One region of the Mammaliicoccus sp. Dog046 genome, then DNA from elsewhere that is predicted to be linked to it. Evidence: predicted binding sites of a transcription regulator. Region 1 holds the regulator's gene; each other region holds the start of a gene.

Region 1 (8,503 bases):
TTCCACTTCGAAGTCTTGTCTTGATATTTGTAATGTATTCGGATAGATACTTCTCAATTTCATGAGTGGATCTGTAATGCGGTCCATTTCCGTTAACTTAAAATGAAAATAATCTTCTTTATTTTGTATAGTTACTTTCTCATGTATAACATCTTCATAGCTCGCTTGAATCACTTGGAAAGAACGTAATGGTTGTAAAGGTATAAACGATTGTTTAACTCTCTTATTTTCAATATCAAACAATCGATAACCTTTAGCTTGATTTGCTTCTGAAAATGAATATTGCATTGGTGTACCCGCATAAAATATATAATCAGATTGAATCGCAAACGGATGATGTAAATGACCAAGTAACACTGCATCGAATGATTGAAACGTTTGTGCTGTTACCGTCTCTATTGTCCCTATAGATAATGGTCTCTCTGAATCCGTTGAAGCGCCTCCTGCCACAAATAAATGACCGACGAGTACATTCGTTTCATCTTTGTTTATAACCGCTTCTATTTCATTCATCAGAAATTCAGTTGCTTCTTGATGTGTATGTATTCCCTTTACTTTGAACATTTGTCGCACATCTGCTGGTGTAAAGTAAGGCATTATATAAAAGTTAATATCATTGATTCTAATCGGCGTTAATAAATGTTCATAACCCGTTACGATTTTTAGACCTGATTTTTCAAACCATTTCTCTCCATAATTTAATCTTTCTTTACCATCATGATTTCCGCTAATTGCGATGATTGGTATATTGAGTTCTAAGTTTATCGTCGATAATGCATCTTCCAATACGACCATTGCTTCTTTATTTGGATAATGTAAATCATATAAATCTCCACTAATTACAACTAAATCCGGTTGTTGTTCTTTTATAGCTTCATATATTTGATTTAAGATATACTTTTGATCTTCTATTAATGATTGGCCATTTAACGTTTTACCTATGTGCCAATCTGCAGTATGTAAAATTTTCATATTATTGCTCCTTTACAAATAGTGTTAGACAGGTTAAAAAGCTTCATTTATACTTACTTTAAGGAGTGATTTCATTGAGTAATGTATTTATATTTTTTATTGTGATTTGGTGCATTGTCTTTATGGTATTACTAGCAATCGGTGGATTCTTTATGTTCCGTAAGTTTTTAAAGCGTATGCCAAAAGACAATGGCATGAGTGAGCTTGACTGGCAAGACTATTATATACAAAAAGCACTCCCATTATGGAACGATGAGGCGCGCGAACTTTTAAATGAATTAGTGTCACCCGTACCGGAATTGTTTAGAGATGTTGCCAAAGAAAAAATCGGCGGCCGAGTTTCTAAAATTGCATTAGAAGAACATGCAACTACAATCGAACTCGATCATATTATGCGTGGATATATCGTAGCAACACCTAAAAGAGACCACAAATTCATGAAGAAGAAGTTAACAGAACTTAATATTGATTATACACCATATTTAAATTTGTTCGAATTAGCAGATGATGAGAAAAACAAATTTTCAATATTTGATCATAAAGAAGCAATCACAGATGCTAAAAGAAAATAGAGTGGCTTGGACATCATTCAATGTCTCAGCCACTCTATTTTTTATTGTACAATCGCTAATTGATCTTTTAACTTTTTGTATTTGAAATACATAGCAATTCTCCATGGAACAATCATACTGAATGCAAGCAAGAAGAACATGCCAGCCAGTTGACCTGGATCTATGGAATCACTCAAGAAAAATTTACCAACCGTTCTTATAATCAGTAATGAAATTAATATAAACGGGAACAGTTTTGAGCGCTTCATATAAATTTGATTATCTTTAATTTCAAAATTCGAAGTAAATATCAAGAATAATGAGAAAAACAATCCTACTAACATTGCCTCTACAATTTCTCCACCATCTAATCTGAAATATGGAACTACATACATCAATGCACCTGTTGCCATAAAGAATGGTGGTAACACAATTTTTCTAGTATTCGTTGGATAATTCTGAGCTTTCATCCTTACTACAATTACAGCTAATCCCATCAATGCAGCGATTACTACTGAAAAAAGGACATACATGTTTAAAACCCCTTTAAGTACAAAATCATTTATATTTTATTTATCCTAATGATTGGAAGAAAATCGTTATTTCTGTTAATAAATCGAAAAATAATAAAACTCCCATAATTATCATAATTATACCACCAATCTTCATGATAGCAACATTGTACTTTTTAATGACTTGTAAACGTGTGATGAAGAAAGTCAATACAAAGAACGGTATGCTAAATCCAAGGACGTACATCAACATGTATAACATCGCTTGGGAAGAATGTGTGATAGCTAATGTTCCAATTGCTGCAATAATCGGTCCATTACAAGGTGTCCAACCTGCAGCAAAAGCCATTCCTATTAAGAACGTTCCAATATAACCTGATGGTCTCACTTTAAAATTAATCTTTCGATCTCTCATTAAAAATTGTGGTTGGAATATACCTAATATCATTAACCCAAATATAATTATTATAATTGCACCGATTTGTCGTATAAGCGTTTGGTAACTGATAAATATATTAGAAATATAACCAATACTCATACCAAGTATCATATAAATAAAGCTAAACCCAATCAAAAATATGACTGTATGTATGATTGCATTACGATTAAGACCTTTATTCTTCAAATCATCATAACTCATACCTGTAATATATGAAATAAAGGCAGGATATATCGGTAATACGCAAGGAGATACAAAACTCAATATTCCTGCTCCGAACGCAACAAAAATCGTTAACTCCATTCAATCCCTCCTACTCTTGATTCTATTTTATCAAATAACATCGAAATGAAACTACCTTAATTTGAACAATACGTGAATGATTATATGACAATATATAAAATAAAAAAATAAGGATTGCTACACTTTTCAAAAAAGCGTGACAATCCTTTTAATATCAACGATTAAAGACTATTTGATTTTTTGATCCATATTCTTGTTCATCATTGTCATCATTTGATTAATTTTCTTCTGAGATGGCTTTTGACCCATTTGCATCATCATCATACGTAACATTTCTTCGTTAATTGGAGGATTCTTTTTCAAGTAATCCATCATATATTTACGAGCAAGGAAGAATCCTAGTGCAGCTCCACCTATTAATGCCACGATGATTAATAAAATTGCTAACCACGTTGCCATTATTTCACCCACTTTCTGTATCCTATAAAAGTTTACTAAATTCATTTCATTTTATCAAGATGAAACTTCATCTTTCATAAATAAAGCTGAGGTATTCGTACATACCTCAGCTTTACTTCTTTATATACATTAAATTTAGAAGCTTAATACTTGGTTTAATACATTTTCTTTAGTGAAACCGTATTTTTCAACTACTAAGTCGCCAGGCGCACTTGCACCGAATGTATCTATTGTAATCACTTTACCTTCTAGGCCAACATATTTATGCCAACCAAGTGAAGAAGCCATTTCAATAGCAACACGTTTTGTAATTGATGGTGGTAATACTGATGCTTTATAAGCGTCATCTTGTTGTTCGAAAGCATTCCAGTTAGGTAATGATACTACTTGAACCCCTTTACCTTGTGCTTCTATATCTTTAGCTGCCTCAACTGCTAATGATACTTCAGAACCTGAAGCGATTAATAAGTATTCTGGTTCAACTTTTGAACGGTACACTATATATCCGCCTTTACGAACACCTTCTTCTAATTCTGACTCTTCAACATCTAAAGCAGTTAAGTTTTGTCTAGTTAAAACTAATGCAGTTGGTGTTGATTTAGATTCTAATGCAACTTTCCATGCTACTCTTGTTTCGTTACCATCTGCAGGACGAATCACATTTAAATTAGGAATTGCTCTTAGTCCAGCTAATTGTTCAACTGGTTCATGTGTTGGACCATCTTCACCGACAGCGATAGAATCATGTGTAAATACGAATGTAGCTGGTACACCCATAATTGCAGATAATCTAACTGCTGGTTTTAAATAATCACTAAATACGAAGAATGTTGCACCATAAGGTTTAACACCACCATGTACTGCCATACCATTCACAGCAGCTGCCATTCCAAATTCACGAACGCCATACCATACGTTACGTCCTTCAGGTGTATTTTTATCGAAATCAGCTTCACCTTTAACATTTGATTTGTTTGATGATGCTAAGTCTGCTGATCCACCAAAGAATGCAGGTACTGATTTACTTAATGCTTGAATCACTTCACCTGAGTCAGCACGTGTTGCACTGCTATTACCTGGTTCATATACAGGTAATTCTTTATCATAGTCGACAGGTAATTCATTTGATACTGCTTGTTTGAATGCTTCAGCTAATTCAGGATGTGCTTTAGAATAATCTTCAACTAATTTGTTCCAAGCTTCTTCAGCCTCATTAGCACGTGTAAGCATTGTTTGGCTAAATACATCATAAACTTCTTGTGGTACATTAAAGCGTTTAGATGGATCTAATCCATATGCTTTCAATGATAATTCACGTTCTTCTTCACCAAGTGGCGCACCATGAACACCATTTGTACCTGCTTTATTAGGAGAACCATATCCAATTACCGTTTTAACTTCGATGATTGTTGGTCCTTGTAATGTTTTAGCTTTAGTAATTGCTTTATCTATTGCTTCTAAGTCATTACCATCTTCAACTAAAATGTAGCTCCAACCATATGCTTTGAATCTTGATTTCACATCTTCAGAGAATGATTTATTTAATTCACCATCAAGTGAAATATCATTAGAATCATAAAGTGTAATTAATTTATCTAACTGTAAATGTCCAGCTAATGAAGCAGCTTCATGTGAAATACCTTCCATTAAGTCGCCATCACTTGCTAATACATAAGTATAATGATCAACTACATTATAATTTTCTTTATTAAATTTACCCGCTAAATGCTTTTCAGCCATAGCCATACCTACACTCATTGCAAAACCTTGACCAAGTGGACCAGTTGTAACTTCAACACCTTCAGTATGTTTGAATTCTGGGTGTCCTGGTGTTTTTGAATCCCATTGTCTGAAGTTCTTCACTTCTTCAAGTTCTAAGCTGCCAGATACGTGTAATAAACTGTATAATAATGCTGAACCGTGCCCAGCAGATAATACAAAACGATCTCTGTTAAAGTAGTTGCTTGATTGAGGATTGAAATTTAAATGTTGCGTCCATAATGCATACGCCATTGGTGCAGCGCCCATTGGTAAACCTGGATGGCCTGAGTTTGCTGCTTCGATAGCATCAATACTTAAGGCGCGAATTGAATCTACTGCAAGTTGATCTTTTTCGTTAAACATAAATGTAGTCTCCTTTATTCTTATAATCCTTCTCCATTATACATGAAAATATTCCGAAAATTAATTATTCTTACTTATTTTATATTTACTTTCGAATGTTTCTGTCTTTTTGGATTTCTTTAACTTTATCAGGTGTTACATCATTTCCTTCAGGATCAATCACTTTTGTGTTTTCAATTGTACTTTTAAAGTTTCCTCTAAAAGCTTGTAAATACTCTGCGCGTAATTTAGTTTGTTCTTTAGCTTCAGACTCAGTTAATCCTTCGCTTTTCTTTTTATTTGCTAGCGCATTTATTCTATCAATTTTTGCTTTTTCTAACATACTATCCCCACTTTCTATATAATTAAAAGATACCAAAAAACACGAGTAAATCCAAATGGATTTACTCGTGTTTTCTTTATTATTCAATTGTACCTACTAATGTATTAGAATCCGCAACTTGTTTCGTTTCGTGTTTATCGTGTTGTTGTATTTGATGATCTGTCATTTCGTACGTCTGTTCTGTATTATATATGTCATTTGCCTGAGCCAAATATAAATATCCAATTAAAATTGTCAATAAGAATACTGCCACATAGACTAAAATCGTCTTATTTATTGTAATTGTCATAAATAACTCCTCCTAGAACGTTTGTTTGTATTTTTATAATAACAGAACAACTGTTCGTAGTCAACAAAAATACGAACAAATGTTTGTTCGCCGGAAACGTATGTGCTATAATATAAATAAATAATTAATTGGGAGTGTGCGACTATGAAAGAATTAACTAAACGTCAATCTGAAATATATCAATTCATCAAACATATAGTACAAACGAAAGGTTATCCACCTAGTGTTCGTGAAATTGGTTTAGCAGTTGGTCTTGCATCAAGTTCAACAGTACATGGTCATCTTTCAAGATTAGAAGAAAAAGGATATATTAAACGTGATCCTACAAAGCCACGTGCAATTGAAATTACAGAAACGGTTGGCGAGAATATAAATCAAGAAAATACCATTCATGTTCCCGTAATTGGTAAAGTAACAGCTGGTATTCCGATTACTGCTGTAGAGAACGTCGAAGAGTACTTCCCATTACCTGCACACTTCACATCAACACATAATAGTAACATTTTCATATTAGATGTTGTCGGAGATAGTATGATAGAAGCCGGTATTTTAGATGGAGACAAAGTAATCGTGCGTAGTCAATCCATTGCCGAGAATGGTGATATCATCGTAGCAATGACTGAAGAAGATGAAGCAACTGTTAAACGTTTTTATAAAGAAGAAACAAGATATAGATTACAACCTGAGAATAGTACAATGGAACCAATATATTTAGATAACGTTACTGTACTTGGTAAAGTTGTTGGGCTATTTAGAGAGATGTAAATGAAATTACATTTAACCACCCCGAATTGTTCGGGGTGGTTTTTTATTTTTATTCATAAAAATAAAAAACAGCCAACAATGACATTGTTGGCTGTTTCGTTGAGCGTATTATTCTCAACATCTTTCATATTCCCTTTAATTCTTAATTAGCATTATCTTACGATACATCTTTTTTATTTAATAATTCTTTTATACGTTCTAAAACGTCTGGATTTTTGTGTTTTATTTCTTTATTTTCCATGTAAAACTTCCCCTTTAAATGTTATTCCACCAATCAAAGTACAATTGAAACAACACATGTTAAACATTTAAGGAAATATGAAATAATAATGCTACTTGATTACATAATATCAAAGTTGCTTAAATAAAATTTTATTTTATTTAATTTCTATTGTTGTGTAATGTAGTTCTCAGTCCAATACGGTTGTAAATCTTCTCCGATATCGACGCCTACACCTAATTCTTTATAATCTTTATTTAAAATGTTTTCTCTGTGTCCCATTGAATTCATCAGTCCATGATGTGCATATACACTACTAATTTGACCAAAAGCCAAATTCTCTCCTGCAGCTATATAATTAAATCCATCTTGGTCTAATCTATCAAATGGAGATAAGCCTTGCTTATTCGTATGATCAAAATAATCATTTTCGACCATATCTTGACTATGTTTTCTAGCAGTTTGACTTACACCACCATTATAAGTCAGTGTCGGCAAATCAAAATTAACCCGTTCTGCATTTACAAGATCATAATTTTGCAATTCTAAAGCACGTTCATAGTCTTTAGATGCCGGACGATACTGATTTGTACGTTTGTTCTCAGTATTCGCAGCAATTTGCATAATTCCTTTAATTTGATTATTTTCATATTTATCATAAAAAATGGTTGTATAAATATTATCAAATTTAAACACATCATAGTCTTGATCATTTTGAATAAGTTTTACTTTATCTTTTTGTATTTCACTAACAGGCTTTCCAAGAATGGATCGAACTTTTGTTTTGTCCATTTTACTTGTAATACCTTTTTGTGAAGTGATTAAATCTTGATTTGTATATAGTCCCGATACTCTTCCATGATCATAACTCACCATTACAAATTCGTGGTATTGGTTATGATACGTATGCCATTTTTCATTATATTCATTGACTGTTACGCGTTTTGGCTTACCAAGATGCTTTTCAACATCACTTTTTGTTTGATTGATTTGAATATTATTAATCGCAAATTCTTGGTCATTCGGTGTCTTTAATTCAACATTTTTAACAGTTTGTTCATTTAACAATTCATGTTGAATGTTTATAACTTTCTGTTGTAGTTGTCTAGACAAGTCAGAATCTGGAACAGGTACGATGAGCGTGATCAGTAACAATAATATAAACAGGTAATATACTTTTCTCAAGTCATTCACCTCACAACTTTTTAATCACGGTCACCATTAAATATAGAATTTCTTACAATGACGTAATCTACTTTAGTTATTGAATGTAAATCTGTTCCACCTGCATATGAGATAGAACTTTGTAAATCTTGTTGAATTTCAATTAAAGTATCTTTTAAAGATCCTTTATGTTCAACAAACATTTTTTTACCTTCAACATTTTTACGTTCGCCTTTTTGGAATTCTGACGCGCTTCCGAAATATTCTTTATAAAGTTTACCTTCTAATTCAACTGTTTCACCTGGTGATTCTTCATGTGCAGCAAATAATGAACCTACCATTACCATACTTGCACCAAATCTAATTGATTTTGCAATGTCGCCATTTGTTCTAATACCACCATCAGCAATCATTGGCTTTCTAGCTGCTTTGCTACAAGCATT
Region 2 (8,503 bases), 590 kb from region 1:
TCTCCACCTTCAGGACCTAAATCGATAATATAGTCTGCAGTTTTAATCACATCTAAATTGTGTTCTATTATTATAACGGAATCGCCATTCTCAACAAGTCTATTTAATACACTTAATAAACGTTTAATGTCATCTACATGTAAACCAGTTGTCGGTTCATCCAGTATATACAACGACTTTCCATTAGATCGTCTATGAAGCTCAGAAGCAAGTTTGACACGTTGTGCTTCTCCACCTGATAACGTTGTTGCTGGTTGACCTAATTTCACGTAACCAAGACCAACATCTACGATTGTTTTTAATTTTCTATTTATCTTAGGTAAACTTTCAAAAAAGTGATAAGCATCTTCTACAGTCATTTCTAGTACATCAGAGATACTTTTACCTTTATAAGTAACTTCTAATGTTTCTCTATTATACCTTTTTCCATCACAAACTTCACATGGTACGTATACGTCTGGTAAGAAATGCATCTCAATTTTGATAATACCGTCGCCTTTACACGCTTCACAACGGCCACCTTTTACATTAAAACTAAATCGCCCTTTTTGGTAACCACGAACTTTCGCTTCATTAGTTTGACTAAACACATCACGAATATCATCAAACACACCTGTGTATGTTGCTGGATTAGAACGTGGCGTACGTCCAATTGGTGATTGGTCGATGTCTATAATTTTTTCTATTTCATTAACGCCCTTAATCGATTTATGCTCTCCAGGTTTCGTCTTCGTATTATAAAGTTGCTTTTGCAATCCTTTATATAACACTTCATTGACTAATGAACTCTTTCCTGATCCAGACACACCTGTCACACACGTCATCACTGATAAAGGAAAATCTACATCGATATTTTTTAAATTATTGCTCGTTGCACCTTTAACAGAAATTTTACGTTTTGTTATTTTTCTACGTTTCGATGGGACAAATACTTTTTCTTTACCACTTAAATATTGTCCGGTCAGTGAATTTTCATTTTCCATGACTTCTTCTGGCGTACCAATCGCGACAACTTCACCACCATGGACACCTGCTTTCGGACCGATATCAACTAAATAATCCGCAGCTTTCATTGTATCTTCATCATGTTCAACGACGATTAAAGTGTTACCCATATCACGCATTGATTTTAAAGTGTCAATTAAACGATCATTATCTCTTTGATGCAAGCCTATTGATGGTTCATCTAACACATACAACACACCAGATAATCTTGAACCAATTTGCGTAGCTAATCGAATACGTTGTGCCTCTCCACCTGATAAAGTCCCAGATGCACGATTTAATGTTAAATATTCTAAACCAACATTATTCAAGAATGACAATCTTTCATGTATTTCTTTCAATATCAATTTAGATATTTCACGTTCTCGATCATCTAAATTCAAATGTTCAAAATGGTTAATCGCATTGTAAATGGAATATCTTACAACTTCACCGATATGTTGACCATCGATTTTTACTGATAGAACTTTCTCATTCAAACGGTAACCATCACAAGTTTCACAAGTCTTCTCAACCATATACTTCTGCATCACTTCACGTACATACTCTGAAGGTGATTCATGGTAACGTCGTTCAATATTATTCAATACACCTTCGAACGGCATTTTTCTTGAACGTGTAGTCTTAACGCCATAATCTTGATTGAATTCAAATTCAATTTCGTCGTCATGACCTCGCAACACGATATTTTTTTCTTTCTTAGTTAGTTTATTAAATGGTTTATCCATATCAATATTAAAATGTTCACACGCTTGTTTTAGTAATGTTGGATAGTAATTTGAACTAATTGGCTGCCATGGTAATATCGCGCCATCATTTAAACATAATGTTTTATCTGGTACGACTAAATCAGCATCAACTGTTAATTTACTTCCTAATCCATCACATGAAGGACATGCTCCGAATGGATTATTAAATGAAAACATTCTCGGTTCTAATTGGTCCACTGAGAAACCACATAATGGACACGCATGATGTTCTGAGAATTTTATTTCATCACCATCAATAATATCAGCAATCGCATTACCTTCAGCTAACTCTAATGCAGTTTCTAAAGAATCTGCAAGTCTTGCTTCAATTCCAGGTTTAATGACTAATCTATCGATAACAACATCTATAGAATGATTTTGATTCTTGCTTAATTCCGGCACATCATCGACATCGACGATATCTCCATCAACTTTCAATCTTGCGTAACCCTTTTTAGCAATATCTTCAATCAGTTTCTTATGCGTTCCTTTACGACCTGAAACGATTGGAGATAATATTTGAATCTTAGTACGTTCTTCTAATGTCATTACTTGGTCTACCATTTGTTGAACAGTTTGAGATTTAATTTCAATCCCGTGGTTTGGACATATTGGTCTACCTACACGTGCATATAATAAACGTAAGTAATCATAAATCTCTGTTACAGTTGCGACTGTCGATCTTGGATTTTTACTCGTCGTTTTCTGATCAATTGAAATTGCTGGAGATAATCCTTCAATTAAATCTACATCCGGCTTATCCATTTGACCTAAAAATTGTCTTGCATATGCACTTAAAGATTCAACATATCGGCGTTGACCTTCAGCATAAATAGTATCAAATGCTAGTGAAGACTTCCCTGACCCTGAGAGGCCTGTCATCACTACCAGTTTATCTTTCGGTATTTCTATATCTACGTCTTTTAAATTATGTGCTCTTGCACCTTTAACGATGATGGATTTATTTTTCATCTCAGTCACCTTTCTGCTTTTAATTCAAACAATATATCTCTTAGTTCAGATGCACGTTCAAAGTCTAATGCTTTAGCGGCATCTTTCATTTCTTCTTCTATGCGCTGAATTGTTTTTTCACGTTCTTGTTTTGTAAGTTTCTTAGGTGCTTTTTTCTTATCTTTTTCATTTGTTTCATTCGTTTCAACAGTTGCTGAAATGACATCTCTAATTTTCTTATTAATTGTTTGAGGTGTAATATTATGTTCTTTGTTATAAGCTTCTTGCGTTTCACGTCTTCTACTTGTTTCATCTAAAGCTGTTCTCATAGAATCAGTAATCTTATCCGCATACATAATAACTTTACCTTTGTCATTACGTGCAGCACGACCTATCGTTTGAATTAATGAACGTTCAGAACGTAAAAAGCCTTCTTTATCTGCATCTAAAATGGTCACAAGAGACACTTCTGGAATATCTAGCCCTTCTCTTAACAAGTTAATGCCGACTAGTACATCATATACACCCATTCTTAAATCTCTTATAATTTCAATACGTTCAAGCGTTTTAATTTCTGAATGTAGATAGTTAACTTTAACCCCTGCTTCTTTCAAATAAGTTGTTAAATCTTCACTCATTTTTTTAGTTAAAGTTGTTATTAAAACACGTTCATTTTTATCCACGCGCTCATTGATTTCAGACAGTAAATCATCAATTTGATTCTCACTTGGTCTTACTTCAATAACCGGATCTAATAATCCAGTTGGACGAATAATTTGTTCAACCATTTCATCCGTGTGTTCAATCTCGTATGGTCCTGGCGTTGCAGATACATATACGAGTTGTTTCGTCTTCTGATCGAATTCTTCAAATTTAAGAGGTCTATTATCTAGTGCACTTGGCAGTCTAAATCCATGTTCAACAAGTACATTTTTTCTTGCTTGGTCACCGTTATACATACCTCTAATTTGAGGTATAGTCACATGAGACTCATCAATCATAACCATCCAATCGTCACCAAAATAATCTAATAATGTATATGGCGTTGACCCTTTTGGACGTAATGTTAAATGAACAGAATAGTTCTCAATACCAGAACAGAATCCCATTTCTCTCATCATTTCTAAATCATAATTCGTTCTCTGTTCTAATCTTTGTGCTTCTAATAATTTATTGTCTTTTCTTAATGAAGTTAAACGTTCTTCAAGTTCTTTCTCAATACGCTGGATTGCTTCTTTCATTTTCTCTTCACGTGTAACGAAGTGAGATGCTGGATAGAATAAGAAATGCTCTCGCTCAGCCATAACTTCACCCGTCAGATAATTCACTTCTCTAATACGATCTATTTCATCGCCGAAAAATTCAACTCTGACACACAACTCATCTCTTGATGCCGGAAATATTTCTACAACATCTCCTCTAACTCTAAAAGTACCACGTCTAAAATCAATATCATTTCTAGAATATTGGTTATCTACAAGTTTTCGTAACAGTTCATTACGTTCCATTTCCATCCCAACACGTGTACTGACAACTAAATCTTTATATTCTTCCGGATTACCTAAACCATATATACAACTCACGCTTGCAATAACAATGACATCATCACGTTCAAATAATGCGCTTGTTGCTGAGTGTCGTAATTTATCAATTTCATCATTGATAGAGGCATCTTTTTCAATAAATGTATCTGTTTGTGGTACGTATGCCTCTGGTTGGTAATAATCATAATAACTCACGAAATATTCAACTCTATTTTCTGGAAAAAATTCTTTAAATTCACTATAGAGTTGGCCAGCTAAGGTCTTATTATGCGCTATGATTAAGGTAGGTTTTCCAACTTCTTTAATCACATTACTCATCGTGAATGTCTTACCCGTTCCGGTCGCACCTAATAATGTTTGATGTCTCTTGCCGTCTTTAATCCCTTTAACAAGAGATTTTATTGCTTCCGGTTGATCCCCTTGTGGTGAATAATCTGAATGTATCTTAAAAGGAAAATGCTGCATAATAACCTCCTTAATTTCTCTTATATATACATGTATTTTATCAAAAAATGGCAAAAAAAAGCAAACGTTTGTTCTCATTATGTTTACAAATATAAAAAAGGGTTGAGACATTTCATTATGTCCCAACCTCTTTACTGACGCATGTCGATTATAAACCATTCTTATGTATGTAAATCAATACTTATCTTGATTCGATTTTGTCCATTTTTAGTATATCTACAATATAGAAGCCAACAACTAAACTAATGACATCTAATAGAATGATCAGTTCATTATGAAAGAAACCTTTGTATACAGAAACACCAATAACAATACTAGAAACGAGTAATCCAATCCACTTGTTTTGAGCAATTTGTGTAAAAATGATAACCATTAAACAAGGTAGGAACAATGCAAGAATTGGCCATATCATTCAACTCACTAACTCCTTTTCGATTCACGTTTCTCAAGTATCGACACTGTTGTTTCTCTTAATTCCGAACGTGGAATAAATTTCTCTTGTAGCATTTCAGGAATAATATGTTGTATAAAATCCTGTACTGATGCTAAGTGATCGAATTGCATAATTGTTTCTAAAGAACTTTCATAAATTTCAAAGAATAGTGGTTCTGGATTACGTTTTTGAATTTCTCCAAATGATTCATATAACAAGTCAATTTTATCAGCGACGCTTAAAATTTGTCCCTCGATACTATCGTCTTTACCTTCTTGTAATCTATGTCTATAAATTTCTTGATATTCTTCAGGAAATTCTTCTGTTATAAATTTATCAATCATCTCTTCTTCTACTTGAGAGAATAATTTTTTTATTTCATAAGATGCATATTTTACAGGCGTCTTGATATCGCCAGTAAATATTTCCGGATAGTCATGATTTAATGCTTTTTCATATACCAATTTCCAATCAATCGCTTGACCATTTTGTTCTTCAACTGTTGCTAAGTATTGCGCAATTTTAGTTACTTTGAACGAATGTGCCGCCACGTTATGATCTTGATATTTAAATTTCCCAGGACATCTTACAAGTTTCTCTAAATCTGATAAACTCTTAAAATATTGGTGTACGCCCATTATTTCTCCTCCTTTACTTGTGTAACAATGTTAGTTAATGTCTTTTCAGTTAGTTCTCCTAAATACACTTTTTTAATCTTACCGTTCTTATCCACAAATAATGTCGTTGGAATATTATATGCTTTAAATTTTTTCAAAAAATCATCTTCAGCTACATAAACATCATAGTTCACTTTTGAATTTTTAATCAATTGTTCAGCAGGTTTATGTTTATCCTTTACATTCAAGCCTATTAATTCGACACCATTTTCTTTATTTTTTGCGTATTTTACAAGTTCAGGCATTTCTCTTTTACATGGATCACACCATGATGCGAATAAATTAATCACAGTGATTTCATTCTTAGAAGTGACCTCTTTTAAGTTTACAGTGTTTTGTTTCGAAAATACTTTTACAGTTTCATCATTCACGTTTAATCCTGTGGCAGGATGACTATTTTGAGCAGTTTGTTTTCCTTGTTGTGCTTTAAATTGATCTTGTGTTTGTACTTGGTTAATACCAATTACTTTATAAACACTTACTCCTATAATACTTACTAAAATTAATACTATTATGATTTTTAACCATTTTTTCATGTTTTCAAACCTCTATACACCCATTTACGTATATTATATCAACTATCAAAATAAAAAAAAGCAAATAGTCTAAATTCTTAATAGAATTAGCTACTTGCTTTCAAATTGATACTTTCTAATGTATATAATTATAAGACTTTGCTGCTGATGCTGATATTGTTCTTGAAGATACAACACCTACACCTTGATAATTCATTTCAGATACTTGAATTGAACCGTCTGAATTCACTTTATCAACGTATGCAACATGTCCGTATCCACCAGCAGTAGATTGTAAAATTGATCCAGCAGCTGGATTATTGTTCACTTTATATCCTGCTTGTGATGCTGCATTTGCCCAATTATTCGCATTACCCCAAGTATTTCCTAAGTCCGGTCTCTTACTGAATGCATAATAAGTACATTGACCAGATGTATATAAATTATCTCCCCCACCAACATGTGAATGGTTACTTGAAACAGGTGTTGTTGTATATGTTGCTTCATGCCCTTGGTTATTCCAAGATGTTCTTACTTCAGGTTGATGATATGCAACTTCGTTTACATATGATTGCGTGCTGTATGCATGTTGTTCTTCAGAATGTGTATGAGTTGTAGCTGAAGATGATGCAGTCGAAGGCGCTAGAACTGTTACACTTGTAGGCTCTGCAGTCGCGCCTGCTTCTTCTACTTGTGCGTTTTCTTCTACTTCAACTTCTTCACCTGAAACCTTTAATGAAGTTCCAACAACGATGACATCAGAAGATAAATCATTCCATTCTTTCAAATCGGAAACTGACACATCAAATTTCTCTGAAATCTTATTAAGTGTGTCACCTTCTTGAACAACATAGACATTATCTTTTAATACTTTTATATTTTGTCCAACTGTTACATCGCTAGTAATGTTATTTAACGCTTTTAAGTCTGAAACTGACGTTCCATACTTTTCAGAAAGTGTAGCTAAATTTTCTCCGTTTTCAACTTTATGGCTATTAGCAAATGCTGACGGCTCTACTAATGTTGTCAAAGCAGTAACTGATGCAAGTGCAATGAAAGTTTTTTTCATGATGATAAATCCTCCTGAGATTCATAAAATTTTATTATTATAAACAACAAATTGAATTTTCCTCAATTATTACGAGAATAATATACCACATTAGAAATTAAATTTTTACATTGTTACAATTCTGTAATAGAAACGTTAAAGTCCTATAATTTTACAGTTAAATTTGTTAATAAACCCGCCACAACAGTCTTTTAAGAGAAAACAGAAACAAACAGAGCATACGATGATTAATCACATACTCTGTTTATAAAATAGGAAATAGAAGTTTTTCAAATTATGATTTACAATCCTAAAACCATCATTTATATATTTATTTTTGTTCAGCTAACCATTTTGCCACTTCTTTAGCATCCTTTTCGTCAACAACTTTGCTTGGCATGCTGCCTTTACCTTCATTGATTACTTTTTCAATCTCAGCTTCAGATAATTTAGAACCAATATTTTTTAGTGCCGGACCAGAAGCACCTTCTAGATCCTTACCATGACAACCTACACAAGAATTATTTTTAAATACTTCTTCACCTTTAGAGCTATAAGCTTCAGATTTGTTGTCGTCTGATGAATTCCCACATCCCGCAAATACCAAACTAGATAAAGCAACCGCAATAATCAAACTTTTTTTACCTTTCACTATAACCACCCCATAAAATATAATTACAATTATATTTTACCATGATATATTATGCTTTAAAATGTATTTTTGGAGGACTGAATACTTAAAATGCACTTCTTATTTGCATGTTCACTCAATCTTGCTAATAAAGACACTCTTATTTGCACATTCACTCAATCTTGCTAATAACAACTCCGCATTAAGACCTCATATAAAAAGAAGAAAACCTAAGACTTAAATTGTCCAGGCTTTCTTCTATGATTATTGCTCTATTTGACTTCTTAAGTATGCATCTATAAATGGCTCGATATCTCCATCCATAACCGCATTTGTATTTCCTGTTTCTTCATTTGTTCTATGATCTTTAACCATGGCATAAGGGTGGAATACATAAGATCGAATTTGGCTTCCCCATCCGATTTCTTTTTGTTCACCTCTAATTGCTTGAAGTGCTGCCGCTTGTTCATCTAACTCTTTTTGAT
Region 3 (8,503 bases), 300 kb from region 1:
AACATGTCTCAAGGCTTTTATCAAAAATTACAAAACTTTAAACAAGCAACATTAGAAAAGTTTAATTCTGATGAAGCCATTGCGAAGCGTAAACAACGTAATGAAAGATGGAAAGAAATTATAAAAATAGAGGACGAAGATATTCCAAAATGGATGAGACGTCCTAAATGGTTAAAGAAAAGTTATATAGAATGGATATGTACAGCAGTATTATTCCTATTTACATTTATAGAATTTAATAATCGTAACGGGTTATTCTTATCTGGAGAATGGCATTTATCACAAATACAATATGTATTTGAATGGTTGACTTTATTCATCCTTCTTCTATTAATTATTTTATATGCTTACTTTAATTACACAACGAATTATAAAAATAAAAATAATTTCGGAAAATTGTTTGTCGTATCAGCTTTATTCTTTGAAATTGCAACTACGTTCTTTGTATCAGCAATTCAAACATCTCAATTTTCAGTGTTTATAACACCAATTTCATTTTTATTATTCTTGTTTATTACACCAGCATTTATTATTCATCTAAAAAAATCATTTTAATTTAAGTTTTTGACTATAACATTAGAAAAAAGCAGTAAACATTCGTGAAAATGAATGTTTACTGCTTTTTATTTTATAAAATAAAGTGATATAAAGTGCATAAACAATAACTAAATCAGCGACTGTTATATAACAAAATGTAATATGTAAATAATTTTAATGAATTTCTTCAAAAATGTATTGCGTGGAATAATTCTATCATTTATAATAATTTATAGTAAGCGTTTACATAAAAGGGGATCAAACTTTCTGGGGGAAATTTGATTAATAAATTCGGTTAACAGAGTATTCAATAGGGGGAATACTCTGTTTTTTTGCGTTTTGTGTTTTATACGTTATAATATGTGAGACGTTTCGAAAGGATGGCCAAATATAATGAAACAATTAATGCTTAAAAGAGGTAAAGAAGATAAATATTTAAGAGGATATCCTCTTGTAGAAAAAGATGACGTATTTGATATGCCGAAGATGGATGAAGGAGAGTTAATTGCCTTAGTAGATGCAGGTAAAAACTTTATTGCTACAGCATATTATGGAGAACAAAATAAAGGTATTGGATGGGTGTTATCACTTAATTCAACTGAGAAAATCGATCATGAATTTTTCGTGAATCTGTTTAAAGCAGCAAAAGAGGAAAGAAATTATTATAATCAAGTAGATGGTATTAATGCTTACCGTTTATTTAATGCTGAAGGTGACGGTATTGGCGGTTTAACGATTGATTATTATGATGAACATTTATTAATTCAATGGTATTCAGTTGGTATTTATCGCTTGAAAGATAGAATATTACCAGCAATTAAAGAAGTATTTGAATATCAATCAATATTTGAAAAAAGAAGATTTAAAGGTATGGAAACAAGTTCTGACTTTGTTGCAGGTGATGCACCTGAGTTCCCATATGTTGTAGAAGAAAATCGTTTATTCTATAATATTAATCTTGATGATGGACCAATGACAGGTATTTTCCTTGATCAAAAAGATGTCCGTAAAAAATTAAAAGACCAATATTCAAAGGATAAAGATATCCTTAATTTATTCAGTTATACTGGTGCGTTTTCAGTTGCAGCAAGTGAACATGCGAAGTCGACGACAAGTGTTGATTTAGCAAACCGTGCTAGACCTCTAACTGAAGCTAACTTTGGTTTGAATACAATGGACTTAAATAACAATCACATCTTTATTATGGATGTATTTGATTACTTTAAATATGCATTAAGACATGGCTTAAGCTATGATGTCGTTGTTGTGGATCCACCAAGTTTCGCTAGAAATAAGAAAAAAACATTCAGCGTACAAAAAAATTATCCTGAATTAATTGAAGGCGCTGTTGAATTATTAAATGAACAAGGAACACTTGTTTTAAGTACAAACTCAAGTGCATTTCCACAAAAAGCATTTAAAAAAATGATTAATCAAACGCTAGATGAGATGGATTTAGATTATACAATCTTAGATGTAATGGGATTACCTAAAGACTTCAAGAGTCATCCACATTATAAACCTAGTAAATACTTGAAAGTCGTATTTGTTCAAATAAATGGTTAAAATTTTCATTTCCTGGGTATATATTAGTATTCTTAATAATTGAATATTAATGAACGGTGAGGAGAATGAAATAATGGGTATTTTTAATAAAGTCACTACAAAAGCGGGAAATAAAGCATTTGGAATTGAAGAAATTAAAAAACGTTCTGAATTGCCAACAACACAAGATGAGATTTTACAAAGAAGAAAACAAGCTAAAGAATTAATTCATAAAAAATCATTAATGTCATCAGCTGCAAATATTGTTCCTATTCCAGGATTAGGTGTTGGAATGGATATCAAACTTATGGGCGATATTATTGAAGATATAAATAAAATTTATGGCCTAAGTCATAAACAAGTCAACAAAATGCAAGATGATGTTAAACAAAAAATATTAACATCAGCAGCGATGAAAGGTAGTCAATTTGTTGGACAGAAAGTAACGAATGCAATGGTTAAAGTATTCTTTAGATCAATTGTTAAACGAGAAGCGGCAAAACAATCTAGATGGATACCACTTGTTGGTCAAGCAGTTGCAGGTTCAATCAGTTACTACTTAATGAAAAAAATGGGTGAGGATCACATTAAAAAATGTGAGACAGTTATTGAAGATTTTTTAGAATAAATTAATGATAAGAATGTCGGCACAGTCTTGGACTGTGTCGGCATTTTTTTTGCGCATGAGATAGTTTTGGGAAACAATCGGGTTATATTTACTTTTTTTATTTTAGTTTAAATTTGCACTTTTTATGAAAGCGTTTTATAATAAATTTGTAAACTTAAGTTTTAAAAATAAACAAATGTTTGTGAGGGGTGTGGATATTGAACGCAAACGAAAAAGTGATTTTGAATTTAATTAAAGAGAATCCATTTATTTCACAACTTGAATTATCAGAAAAGGTCGGGCTATCAAGACCGGCTGTGGCAAATATTATTTCCGGACTTGTTAAAAAAGAATATGTACAAGGTAAAGCTTATGTATTAAATGAACAAAATCCAATCGTATGTATTGGTGGCGCAAATATAGATAGAAAATTTCATTGTTCTGAACAACTTATGAAGGGAACATCAAATCCTGTCACTTCTGAATCATCCATCGGTGGTGTAGCGAGAAATATTGCTGAGAATCTTGGACGGCTGGGTGAAGATGTCATTCTTTTAACAACATCTGGGAATGATGCAGAATGGCAGCACATTGCAGATTTATCATCTCCATTTATGAATGTAGATTATGTTGAAAATATTTCAGGTGAGTCAACAGGTAATTATACTGCATTATTAGATGACGAAGGCAATATGACATTAGGGTTTGCTGATATGTCTATATATGACAAAATCACACCTGAATTCATGATTAAGAAGACATTTATTCTGAACAAAGCGACATGTATTATAGCAGATTTAAATTGTCCAAAAGAAACTTTAGAATTTTTATGTTCTTATGCTGAAAAACAACATATTCAACTCGTATTAGTTGCAGTATCAGGACCAAAAATGAAACGACTTCCTACGAATCTTCATGCTGTTGAATGGTTAATTTTAAATAAAGATGAAGTAGAGACGTTTGTTGGGAAAACGGCCGATACAATGGAAGAATTACAGGAATATGTTAATGAGATTAAAATGTTAGGTCCTAAAAATATAATCGTAACTTCAGGTAATGAAACGATTTTATACAAAGGTTCAGAAGGTAACATGTCATTCGGTGTGAATAAAGTAGATCCAATTGTTGATGTAACTGGTGCAGGGGATGCATTTTCTTCAGCACTTATTTATGGGTGGTTAAAATCATATGATATTCAACAAATTGTACAACTAGCGCAAGCAAATGCAGCTAAAACAATACAAACAACATATACAGTAAGACAAGATTTAGACAGAACACAACTCAATAAAGATATGGAGGCAATCAAATGAGACAGTACATTCAATTTTCTGAAGAAGTAGAATTAGCAAAACAAAAAGGAAAAGCAATTGTAGCTTTAGAATCAACAATTATTTCACACGGTATGCCATATCCACAAAATGTAGAAATGGCAAAAAATGTAGAACAAATTGTGAGAGACAATGGTGGTGTACCTGCAACAATTGCAATAATGAACGGTGAAATTAAAATTGGATTGAATGATGAAGAGTTAGAAACACTTGCACAAGAAAGTGATGTTGCTAAAGTATCACGAAGAGATATCGCTGAAATAATTGCTACTAAAAAAATAGGAGCGACAACAGTTGCTTCTACAATGATTTGTGCACAACTGGCCGATATTAAATTTTTTGTAACAGGCGGTATCGGTGGTGTACATAAAGGCGCAGAACAAACGATGGATATATCAGCAGATTTAGATGAGCTTTCCAAAACGAAAGTAACGGTCATTTGTGCAGGTGCAAAATCAATTTTAGATTTAGATAAAACGCTTGAATATCTGGAAACAAAAGGGGTACCAGTTGTTGGATATCAAACAGATGAACTTCCTGCATTTTTCACTAGAGAAAGTGGCTTGAAATTGAACACACGTATGGACGACGTTGAAACAATTGCACAGCTCGCGGAAGTACATTGGGATCTTGGATTAGATTCAGGTATCGTTGTTGCAAATCCAGTACCAGAAGAAAATCAATTAGACCCAGAATTCATTAATGATATAATAGATAAAGCAGTAAAAATAGCAGAACAAAATGGCATTCATGGGAAAGATACGACACCATTTTTATTAAGTGAAATTGTGGACCAAACGAATGGTCAATCATTAGAAACAAATATCAAACTGGTTGAACATAATGCAAAAATTGGAACACAAATCGCAGTTGCATTTACAAACTTAGAGAACGAATGAAATTTCTTTTAATTAACTGCATCATTATGTAATTTTATTGAATTGTAAGTGTTTTTTTGCTATTCTTTAAACGTATAGATAAAATTTGATTTTATACAAATTAAATACAGGAACCAGAAGGAGAAATTAAAATGGAACAAAATTCTTATGTAATTATCGATGAAACGGGTATTCATGCAAGACCAGCAACAATGTTAGTTCAAACAGCATCTAAATTTGATTCAGATGTACAATTAGAATATAACGCTAAAAAAGTTAACTTAAAATCAATCATGGGTGTAATGAGCCTAGGTGTTGGTAAAGACGCTGAAATCACTATCTACGCTGAGGGTAGTGACGAAAAAGAAGCAATCGAAGCAATTACTGAAGTATTATCTAAAGAAGGATTAACAAAATAATGTCTGAATTATTAAAGGGTATAGCTGCATCTGATGGTGTAGCTATAAGTAAAGCATACTTATTAGTTGAACCTGATTTATCTTTTTCTAGTGAAAGTATCAGCGATGTAGATGGCGAAGTTGAAAAGTTTAAAGCAGCTGTCAATCAATCTAAAGTTGAATTAACACAAATTCGTAATAATGCTGAAAAACAACTTGGAGCAGATAAGGCTGCGATTTTTGATGCACATTTATTAGTGTTAGAAGATCCTGAGTTATTAAATCCAATAGAAGAAAATATTCGCAATAATAAAGTAAATGCGCCAACTGCATTAAATGAAGTTTCGACGAATTTCATTACTATATTTGAAAATATGGATAATGAATATATGAAAGAACGTGCAGCAGATATTCGTGACGTTTCTAAACGTGTATTAGCGCACATATTAGGTGTGGAATTGCCGAATCCTAGTATGATCAATGAAAGCGTTATTATAGTGGCTGAGGACTTAACACCATCAGATACAGCACAACTTAACAAAGAATTTGTTAAAGGTTTTGCGACTAATATCGGTGGAAGAACTTCTCACTCTGCGATAATGAGCCGTTCTTTAGAAATTCCAGCAGTTGTAGGTACAAAAGATATTACTAGCCGTGTTCAACAAGGGGATCATCTTATTATTGATGGTTTATCAGGTGATGTAATTATTAATCCTTCAGAAGATGAAGTACTTGCTTATGAACAAAAGCAAAAGAACTTCTTAGCTGAGAAAGAAGAATTAGCTAAACTTGTAAATGATGAATCAGTCTCTAAAGATGGTGTTCATGTAGAACTTGCAGCAAATATTGGTACACCAAATGATTTAACTGGTGTTAAAAATAATGGTGCAGAAGGTATTGGTTTATATCGTACTGAGTTCTTATACATGGGTAGAGATAACATGCCTACTGAAGAAGAGCAATTTGAAGCTTATAGCAAAGTATTAAAAGAAATGGACGGCAAACGTGTTGTTGTTCGTACTTTAGATATTGGTGGAGATAAAGAATTATCTTATCTAAACTTACCTAAAGAAATGAACCCATTCTTAGGCTATAGAGCAATTCGTTTATGTTTAGATCAAACAGATATCTTTAGAACTCAATTAAGAGCTTTATTACGTTCTTCTGAATTTGGTAAACTAAACATCATGTTCCCAATGATTGCTACAGTTCAAGAATTCAGAGATGCGAAAGCAATCTTACTCGAAGAAAAAGAAAAATTAGTTTCTGAAGGTGTTAAAGTAGATGATAATATCGAAATCGGTATTATGGTTGAAATTCCATCAACAGCTGCACTTGCAGATATCTTTGCTAAAGAAGTTGATTTCTTTAGTATCGGTACAAACGATTTAATTCAATACACAATGGCTGCTGACCGTATGTCAGAGCGTGTTTCATACTTATACCAACCATATAATCCTGCAATTCTTCGCTTAGTTAAGCAAGTAATTGAAGCATCACATAAAGAAGGTAAATGGACTGGTATGTGTGGTGAAATGGCTGGAGACAACACAGCGATTCCGTTGTTACTTGGTTTAGGATTAGATGAGTTCTCAATGAGTGCAACAAGTATCTTAAAAGCAAGAAAACAAATTAAACAATTAGATCAAAAAGAAATGCAAGAGTTAGCAAGTCGTGCAATTAATTGTGCAACCGAAGAAGAAGTAGTTGCTCTTGTAAATGAATTAGCATAATTTTAAAAAGCGTTTATTATGAGATATATAAATCTCGTAATAAACGCTTTTTTCTTTAATATTTATTTTTAATATTAAAAACAGCTATTTCTGGAGAACAAAATATTCTAATGGGTAGGCGAGTGACACCGATTCCTCTGTTTACGTATAAATATTGTTGTTTTCTTAAATGATATAGTCCACTTTTATACAACTTACCAAAAGCTGGTGTGTAAATGGCACCATAAAATGGTAACCTCACTTGTCCTCCATGTGTATGGCCAGATAATATCAAATTAATATTTGGATCTATTAAATGTGCTTTGTCAGGTTCGTGCATTAGGCAAATTCTATAATCGACATTGTGAAGATAACCTTCAAAAGAACTTTCGAAATTGGGTCGTCCGAAACAAATATCATCTATACCATGAATTAAAATGTTGCCTTGTGGTGTTTTGACAAGTTTGTGTTCATTGATTAATACATGAAAATCAGATTGCTTCATAATACGTATAACAGTTTCAATACCGTCAGAACCATAATCATGATTACCAGGAACAAAAAACTTGCCAAAATTGGATTGGATTGTCTTAAATAAAGGTATAACAAGGTTAAGGTCAAAAGGTACAAATTTGATATTATCAAAACAATCTCCTGTAAAACAAACAATATCAGCATCTAGTTTGTTAATGCGCAACACAAGCTGATGTAAGTCTTCAATACCAGAATAATATCCGATATGTAAATCAGAAATGTGAACAACTTTCAAATTTGATTTAAGTTGACTCTTAAAAGTGTGCGTCGACACTTTGATACGCGCACTTGGAAATTGAATACGCATTATTCAATACCCAGTGCTTTATTAAATGCATCTATATCTACTTGATAATATACTTTGTCGTTTATCAGAACAGTTGGTGTTGAGAAACTGTCTAAATCTATTAATTCACTTTTGAAAGTTTGGTTTTTAATATTCTTTTCTGTAAATGCGACATTCTTTTCATTAAAATATTGTTTCACAAATTGACAAGGGGGACATTGATCTTGTGTATAAATAATCACATTGTTCATTTTCATTCACCTCAACTTTATATAGCAATAATATAATGATTTATTGCTGTGTTCAACGATTATGGTTTACGTCGACATTAATTTGTCATCTTTTTGTGAATGAAAAACATTTGATTAATAGTTAAAGTGATGTATAATGAAATTGATTTGTGATATAAATCACAAATGTTGAATGGAGGAATATTATGGATGCAGTAGTTATTAGTCGTTTGCTGACTGCAATGACCTTAGGATTTCACATCATATTTGCAACAGTTGGTGTTGGTATTCCTTTAATGTTTGCGATAGCTGAATTTATAGGTATTAAAAAAGATAATCCTATGTACATTGCTATGGCGAAACGTTGGTCTAAGGGTTATACGATTACAGTAGCAGTCGGGGTTGTTACAGGAACAATTATCGGGTTGCAATTATCATTATTATG

The links. The regulator LexA, encoded in region 1, represses DNA repair genes until DNA is damaged. The targets are predictions, from matches to a motif close to CGAACATATGTTCG.
Region 2: uvrB (excinuclease ABC subunit UvrB) is a predicted target of LexA. The motif match lies at 4,776-4,789, and genes of this name have one in related genera.
Region 3: P3U32_RS08785 (carbohydrate kinase) is a predicted target of LexA. The motif match lies at 2,879-2,892, and genes of this name have one in related genera.

Annotation. Positions count from the first base shown of each region.
Region 1 is NZ_CP120131.1:1,462,718-1,471,220, forward strand. It holds gene sbcD (exonuclease subunit SbcD) at 1-972, opposite strand, end outside; gene P3U32_RS07355 (DUF2621 family protein) at 1,047-1,544, shown strand; gene P3U32_RS07360 (CcdC family protein) at 1,586-2,056, opposite strand; gene P3U32_RS07365 (cytochrome c biogenesis CcdA family protein) at 2,097-2,777, opposite strand; gene P3U32_RS07370 (YneF family protein) at 2,946-3,176, opposite strand; gene tkt (transketolase) at 3,312-5,300, opposite strand; gene P3U32_RS07380 (DUF896 domain-containing protein) at 5,386-5,622, opposite strand; gene sosA (DNA damage-induced cell division inhibitor SosA) at 5,702-5,911, opposite strand; gene lexA (transcriptional repressor LexA) at 6,056-6,676, shown strand; gene P3U32_RS07395 (CAP domain-containing protein) at 7,065-8,081, opposite strand; gene guaC (GMP reductase) at 8,102-8,503, opposite strand, start outside.
Region 2 is NZ_CP120131.1:2,051,906-2,060,408, forward strand. It holds gene uvrA (excinuclease ABC subunit UvrA) at 1-2,726, opposite strand, end outside; gene uvrB (excinuclease ABC subunit UvrB) at 2,732-4,717, opposite strand; gene P3U32_RS10230 (DUF2198 family protein) at 4,896-5,126, opposite strand; gene P3U32_RS10235 (HD domain-containing protein) at 5,135-5,785, opposite strand; gene P3U32_RS10240 (TlpA family protein disulfide reductase) at 5,785-6,360, opposite strand; gene P3U32_RS10245 (LysM peptidoglycan-binding domain-containing protein) at 6,476-7,408, opposite strand; gene cccB (cytochrome c551) at 7,719-8,039, opposite strand; one part of gene prfB (peptide chain release factor 2) at 8,283-8,503, opposite strand, start outside.
Region 3 is NZ_CP120131.1:1,759,147-1,767,649, reverse strand. It holds gene auxA (lipoteichoic acid stability factor AuxA) at 1-555, shown strand, start outside; gene P3U32_RS08795 (class I SAM-dependent rRNA methyltransferase) at 931-2,103, shown strand; gene P3U32_RS08790 (DUF697 domain-containing protein) at 2,177-2,710, shown strand; gene P3U32_RS08785 (carbohydrate kinase) at 2,908-4,002, shown strand; gene P3U32_RS08780 (pseudouridine-5'-phosphate glycosidase) at 3,999-4,919, shown strand; gene P3U32_RS08775 (phosphocarrier protein HPr) at 5,051-5,317, shown strand; gene ptsP (phosphoenolpyruvate--protein phosphotransferase) at 5,317-7,029, shown strand; gene P3U32_RS08765 (metallophosphoesterase) at 7,085-7,849, opposite strand; gene P3U32_RS08760 (glutaredoxin family protein) at 7,849-8,079, opposite strand; gene P3U32_RS08755 (cytochrome ubiquinol oxidase subunit I) at 8,265-8,503, shown strand, end outside.